DNA from 3 places in the Devosia sp. CN2-171 genome. Region 2 is predicted to be linked to each of the others. Evidence: predicted binding sites of a transcription regulator. Region 2 holds the regulator's gene; each other region holds the start of a gene.
What was found. The regulator LexA, encoded in region 2, represses DNA repair genes until DNA is damaged. The targets are predictions, from matches to a motif close to TGTTCNNNNTGTGTTCNG.
Positions count from the first base shown of each region.

Region 1: a site for LexA is predicted at 1,119-1,136, ahead of ACOYW5_RS13650 (DUF763 domain-containing protein). Genes of this name have one in related genera too.
Region 3: a site for LexA is predicted at 785-802, ahead of uvrA (excinuclease ABC subunit UvrA). Genes of this name have one in related genera too.

Region 1 covers NZ_CP186479.1:2,759,070-2,761,269, forward strand. The annotation lists gene ACOYW5_RS13640 (alpha-N-arabinofuranosidase) at 1-54, shown strand, start outside; gene otnI (2-oxo-tetronate isomerase) at 158-934, shown strand; gene ACOYW5_RS13650 (DUF763 domain-containing protein) at 1,170-2,200, shown strand, end outside.
Region 2 covers NZ_CP186479.1:707,539-709,738, reverse strand. The annotation lists gene ACOYW5_RS03655 (2-dehydro-3-deoxygalactonokinase) at 1-409, opposite strand, end outside; gene lexA (transcriptional repressor LexA) at 702-1,421, opposite strand; gene glp (gephyrin-like molybdotransferase Glp) at 1,525-2,200, opposite strand, start outside.
Region 3 covers NZ_CP186479.1:344,186-346,385, reverse strand. The annotation lists gene ssb (single-stranded DNA-binding protein) at 1-493, opposite strand, end outside; gene uvrA (excinuclease ABC subunit UvrA) at 980-2,200, shown strand, end outside.

The DNA.
Region 1 (2,200 bases), 2.1 Mb from region 2:
CTCAGCGTGAAGCTGCCGCCGCACTCGTACCAGATGATCCGCGTGAAGATCTGATCTGACTATGTCCTCCCCCGTTTACGGGGGAGGATCACCGGCACGCTCGCGGCCAAGCTAGGTCGCGCTTTACGCCCCGCGGCCGGCATGCTCTGGCTGGGCCATGCCAAGATACTCTGCCAACCTGAGCTTCCTCTATCCCGAGTTGCCGTTCTCCGAGCGCTTCGCCGCGGCCCGGCGCGATGGCTTTGCAGCTGTCGAGTACGTGTCGCCTTACGACCTGCCGCCGGAGACGGTGGCTGGCCTGTTGCGGGAAAACGGGCTTGAGCAGGTGCTGTTTAACCTGCCGACGGGCGACTGGGGGGCGGGTGAGCGGGGCATTGCCTGCCTGCCCGACCGGGTTGCAGAGTTCGAAGCCAGCGTCGAGACGGCGATCCGCTACGCCACGGCGCTCGGCTGCAGTCGCGTCCACTGCATGGCCGGGCTCGCGCCTGGTGATGCCGACCCGGCGGAGCTCGAAGCCACCTTCGTCGCCAATCTCCGCCATGCGGCACCGCGCCTCGCCGCGGCCGGGGTACAGTTGCTCATCGAACCCATCAATACGCGCGACATACCGGGCTATTTCCTGCCGACGGTCGCCATGGCCGAGCGCATCCTCGACACGGTGGCGGAGGACAACCTCTTCATCCAGTACGACATCTACCATGCGCAGGTGATGCAGGGCGCCCTCGTGCCGACCTACGCGCGGCTCAGGCACTGCATCGCCCATATCCAGATCGCCGACCACCCGGGCCGCAACGAGCCGGGCAGCGGCGAGATCAACTACCGCTTCGTGCTGCAGGAACTGGATCGGCTTGGCTACGACGGCTGGGTGGGGTGCGAGTATAAGCCGAGCAGCGGGGCGGGCGCGGAGCTGGGGTGGATGCGGGAGATGGGGTGAGTTGCTTGCGGCGACGGTTGAGGTTGCCGACCAGCAGCGCCACGCCCACGATGTCATCCCTGCGAAGGCAGGGATCCATGCTACCACCCGCGCCAGCTGAGAGTTGGATCCCTGCTTTCGCAGGGATGACAGCTGGGGGTTGGGCGAAATGCGGGCAAACCGCACCATGCACCTGCGCCATGTTTGTTTCCTGTTTGTTCCCATGCTATCCTCGTCGGGAACGAGGATTTCTCCCATGGCCAACCGGGCTGGAAGCGCTGATTTGCCGCTGCACGGCGGGCGGGTGCCGAAGTGGCTGAGCGAGCGGATGGCGCGCCTCGGTGCGGTGATCTGCCAGGCGATCGCACATGAATATGGTCGCGATGAACTGCTGAGCCGGCTGGCCAACCCGTTCTGGTTCCAGTCGTTCGGCGCCGTGATGGGCATGGACTGGCATTCGAGCGGCATCACCACCAGTGTCATCGGAGCTCTGAAGGGCGGGCTGCGGCCGCTGGAGCGTGAATTGGGGCTGCATGTCTGCGGCGGGCGCGGGCGCCATTCGCGCAAGACACCGGACGAGCTGGTGGCGATCGGCCACCGGGTCGGCTTCGATGGCGCGGCGCTCGCGCGCGCCAGCCGGCTGGTGGCCAAGGTCGACAGCGCGGCGGTGCAGGACGGGTTCGAGCTCTATCTCCACGGCTTCATCGTCGCCGATGACGGCAAGTGGGTGGTGGTGCAGCAGGGAATGAAGGGCGATGCCAAGACCGCCCGGCGCTACCACTGGCAATCGGCTGGGCTCGCGAGCTTCGTCGAGACACCGCATGCCGCCATCGAGGGCGCGTCGCAGGGGACGATCGTCAACCTGACAGACGCCCGTGCCGCCCGCTCGCGCAATGCGCAGGCGGTGCTGCTTGGTGCGATGGGACCGGACGCGATCGTGCGCGAGGTCGCGCAGATCGAGGGGATCGTCGAGCCGGCGCCGGTCGAAAGCGACGAGCCGATGCTGCCGCACCTCATCATGCCCGAGCACCACGACATCCGGCCCAAGGACGTGATGCTGCGCCGGCTGCACGGCAGCCTCGCCGCGGCCGCCGACCGGGCGCCAGCGGATTTCACCGAGTTGCTGCTGGTGCCGGGCGTCGGGGCCCGCACGGTGCGCGCGCTGGCGCAAGTGGCAGAGGTGGTGCATGGCGCGCCGCACCGCTTCGCCGATCCCGGGCGCTTCGCCATGGCACATGGCGGCAAGGACGGACATCCCTTCCCGGTGCCGCTCAAGGTCTACGACGA
Region 2 (2,200 bases):
CGAGCGCCGAGAGCCCGAGCAACTGGGTCTCTTCGCCGCGCATCACATCTTCCGCGCCGACATCCCTGAGGCACACGCCCGGCAGGATGCGCGGATCGAGTTCGCCCGGCATGTCCGGCGACACGGCACCGGCAGCGAGATTGCCGAGCTCGGCCGGTGCGTCGAGATACGGCGCCTCCATCCAGCCCTGCCGCGCCCCGGCCATGCCACAGATCAACACTTCGCTGACCTCGTCGGCGACGCCCTGAAGCAGGCCCGTCAGCACATCGGGATACTGCTCCCGGCTCAGCCGTCCCATGCCATCCGGCGACGAGCGCGCGAAAGCGATCTCACCGTCGGAATCAATTCCCCAGGCGCGCAGATTGGATGTCCCCCAATCGACCGCGACCCACTCGACTTGACCAGACAATACCCTCTCCCTTGCAGGCGATATTTCGCCGGCGCGCCCTCATGGCGCACAATCGGGAAGCTCATCCACTCGCTTAGTATGGTACCGAGAAAAATGTGCCCCAGGCGGCGGCGCGGACCCTAAAGCGTTTTCAGGAAAAGTTGCAGACTTTTCCGGTTCGAAAGCGCGACAAAGTGCTCCTACGTCTTTGTCGCGCCCGCCAAAGGCAAAATGTCCCACAACCTGCCCACACTCAAAGAAAAAGGGCCGGCGTCAGCCGGCCCAGTGACCCGATTGGCGGTGGGGTCGAAACTCAGTACTTGCGCAGCAGGCCGACGAGGCGGCCCTGCACCTTCACCCGGTCGGGCGGGAAGATGCGCGTCTCGTAAGCCGGGTTGGCGGCCTCGAGAGCCACCGAATTGCCGCGCCGGCGCAGCCGCTTCAGCGTTGCTTCCTCGTCATCGACAAGCGCCACGACGATCTCGCCCGTCGAGGCCGCGTCCTGCTTCTTGATCAGCACCGTGTCGCCGTCAAAAATTCCGGCATCGATCATTGAGTCGCCGCGCACTTCGAGCGCGAAATGTTCGCCTGGCCCAAGCATCTCTGGCGGTACCATGATGGTGTGGCTGTGTGTCTGAATAGCCTCGATCGGCGTACCGGCTGCGATCCGGCCCATCACCGGGATGGTCACCGCGCGATAGTCGCTGACCGATGTCACCGCGGCCGAGCGGGAAGGGGGCGTCGATACCTTGCCGAGATTGCCCTCGATGACCGACGGCTCGAACCGCGCCTTGCGGCCGCCGAGCGAGGGGTTCATCGAGTCCGGCAGCTTGATTACTTCCAGCGCCCGCGCCCGGTTGGGCAACCGGCGGATGAAGCCGCGCTCCTCGAGCGCCGTGATCAGGCGGTGAATGCCCGATTTACTGCGCAGGTCGAGCGCATCCTTCATCTCATCGAAGGATGGCGGAATACCGGACTCTTTCATCCGCTCGTGAATGAACATCAGAAGTTCGTGTTGCTTGCGCGTCAGCATGGCGGCCCCGTGAGCAGAATCGGAACAAAGACTGAACGTAGTTGTATCCGTTCCAGTTATGTTCTGCAACATCGCGGTAAAGATCGCGTTAGCGCGAAGGCGATCAGCCCCAGTTCAGCGGGATCACGTCGACGATCTCGCCCGGCGGCACGCCCGGCGAATCCTCGGGCACGACGATCAGCGCGTCGGCCAGCGCCAGCGAGGTCGAATGGCTGGAATCGGTCTCGAAGATTGGCGTCACCTGCATGTAGCCGATGTCGTTGCGGCTGAGATTGGCACGCATGAAATGCCGGCGCGGGCCGTTAGCGGGCAGTCCGAGCAGGGTCGGCACACCGATCCGCGGCCAGAACGGGTCGATGTGCCCCGTCAGTGCCCGCAGCATCGGCTTGAGGATGATCGTCGCGGTCACGAGCGCCGAAACCGGGTTGCCCGGCAGCCCGAACACCAGCGTTCGCCCGCGCGTCCCGAACATCAGGGGCTTGCCCGGCCGCATCCTGAGCTTCCAGAAATCCAGCTCGACGCCCAGGTCGCGCAGCACGTCCTGCACATAGTCGCGGTCACCGACGCTCGCCCCGCCGGTGGTCACCAGCACGTCGACGCCGCTGTCGAATGCGCCGAGCAGGGCCGCGTCGATCTTGTCCTTCCCGTCCGGCACGATGCCGAGGTCCACGATCTCCTCGGCATAGGGCGAGAACATGGGCACCAGCCCGTACGAGTTCGAGGCGATGATCTGGTCCGGCCCGAGCATGCCGCCCGGGGCCACGAGCTCATCGCCCGTC
Region 3 (2,200 bases), 360 kb from region 2:
TATCGTCGTCCATCGGGCCGGACTCGAAGGCCGGCGCCGAGCTCGGCCGCCGCGACTCCTGCCGCCCGCCGCCGAACGAAGCCGCCGGAGCGCTCTCGCGCGGGCCCGAGAAGCCGCCGCCCGAGGCACCCTCGCCGTCGCCACGCCCGTCGAGCATCGTCAGTGTCGAGTTAAAACCCTGCAGCACGATCTCGGTGGAGTATTTGTCCTGCCCGCTCTGGTCCTGCCATTTCCGGGTCTGCAACGCGCCCTCGATGTAGACCTTGGCGCCCTTGCGCAGATATTGCTCAGCCACGCGCACCAGCCCTTCCGAGAAGATCACCACGCGGTGCCACTCGGTGCGCTCCTTGCGCTCGCCGGTATTCTTGTCGCGCCACTGGTCCGAAGTGGCGACGCTCAGGTTCACCACCTTGCCGCCATTGGGCAGGTTCCGCACCTCGGGGTCATTGCCGAGATTGCCTACGAGGATCACCTTGTTCACGCTGCCAGCCATGGCACATTCCTTTCAACTTTCCCGGATACGCACCGGGTCGAAACTCTCAAGCGCGTACCCTACCGCTATCGTTCCGACGGCGCGCGCCCAATGCGCACCCGCCCACAGATTTGACTGTTCTCTTTATGTTCTACTCCCAGCGCGCTTTGTCAAGCCGGCCGGCACCAAGTTCTGTGACTTACGCTTGGATGCGGGAGCCGCAGCGAGCGCGCCGGCACAAGCCCCCCACCGCGTCGCGACACCCTTCGTCCGCCCCGCCTTTCGTCAGGCGGGGCTTGACCAACGCCATTTTGTTCCGCTTATGTTCACACCAGCTGTGAATGGAATCGCCTGCCGTCATGGTGACAGCGGCCGGTCTCGCGTGGTTAAGTTGTAAGTCCGGCACCCAATCCCCAGATGAGCAGCCGACCCCTCATTTTTGAAACCCTGACACGATTTGGCACAGAGCGGCTCTATGGTCGCGCGCCTCGTGAGGTGAAAGTCTAGATGGCCGACAAGCGCAACCCGAACCGTGATCTCGTCATCCGTGGCGCCAAGGAGCACAACCTCAAGAACGTCGACTTGAGGCTGCCCCGCGACAGCCTCATCGTGATGACCGGCCTCTCTGGCTCCGGCAAGTCCTCGCTCGCCTTCGACACCATCTATGCCGAGGGCCAGCGCCGCTACGTCGAGTCGCTCTCGGCCTATGCCCGCCAGTTCCTCGAAATGATGCAGAAGCCGGATGTGGAGTCGATCGAGGGCCTCTCGCCCGCCATCTCCATCGAGCAGAAAACCACCAGCCGCAACCCGCGCTCCACCGTCGGCACCGTCACCGAAATCTACGATTACCTGCGCCTGCTCTTCGCCCGCGTCGGCATCCCCTATTCGCCCGTCACCGGCCTGCCCATCCAGAGCCAGACCGTGTCGCAGATGGTCGATATCGTCATGGCGCTGCCCGAGGAGACCCGCCTCTATCTGCTCGCCCCCATCGCGCGCGGCCGCAAGGGCGAGTACAAGCGCGAACTCAACGACCTCATGCGCAAGGGCTTCCAGCGCGTGAAGATTGACGGCGAGTTCCATGACATCGAGGACGCGCCGACCCTCGACAAGAAGATCAAGCACGATATCGAAGTCGTGGTCGATCGCGTCGTCGCCGGCCCCGATATCGCCGGCCGCCTCGCCGAGAGCTTCGAGACCGCGCTGAAGCTCGCCGACGGCATCGCCTTCGCCGAATTCGCTGATGAAGTGGATGAGAAAGGCGAGCCAAAGCGCCTGATCTTCTCGGAAAAGTTCGCCGACCCCATCTCCGGCTTCACCATTCCCGAGATCGAGCCGCGCCTGTTCTCGTTCAACAACCCGTTCGGCGCCTGCCCGGTCTGCGATGGCCTCGGTACCGAGCAGAAGATCGATCCGAACCTGATCGTCCCCGATGTCACCCTTTCGCTGCGCGACGGTGCCATCCTGCCATGGTCCAAGACCAGCGCTCCCTACTACCAGCAGACCCTCCAGGCCGTGGTGAAGCACTTCGGCGCCTCTACCGGCACCGCCTGGGAAGAGCTGCCCTTCGACGTCCAGCACGCCGTCCTGTTCGGCACCGGCTCGACCCAGATCACGTTTGTCTACGATGACGGGCTGCGCACCTACAAAAGCACAAAACCGTTCGAGGGCGTGATCGGCAATCTCGAGCGCCGCTACAAGGAGACAGAGAGCGCCGGCATGCGCGAGGAA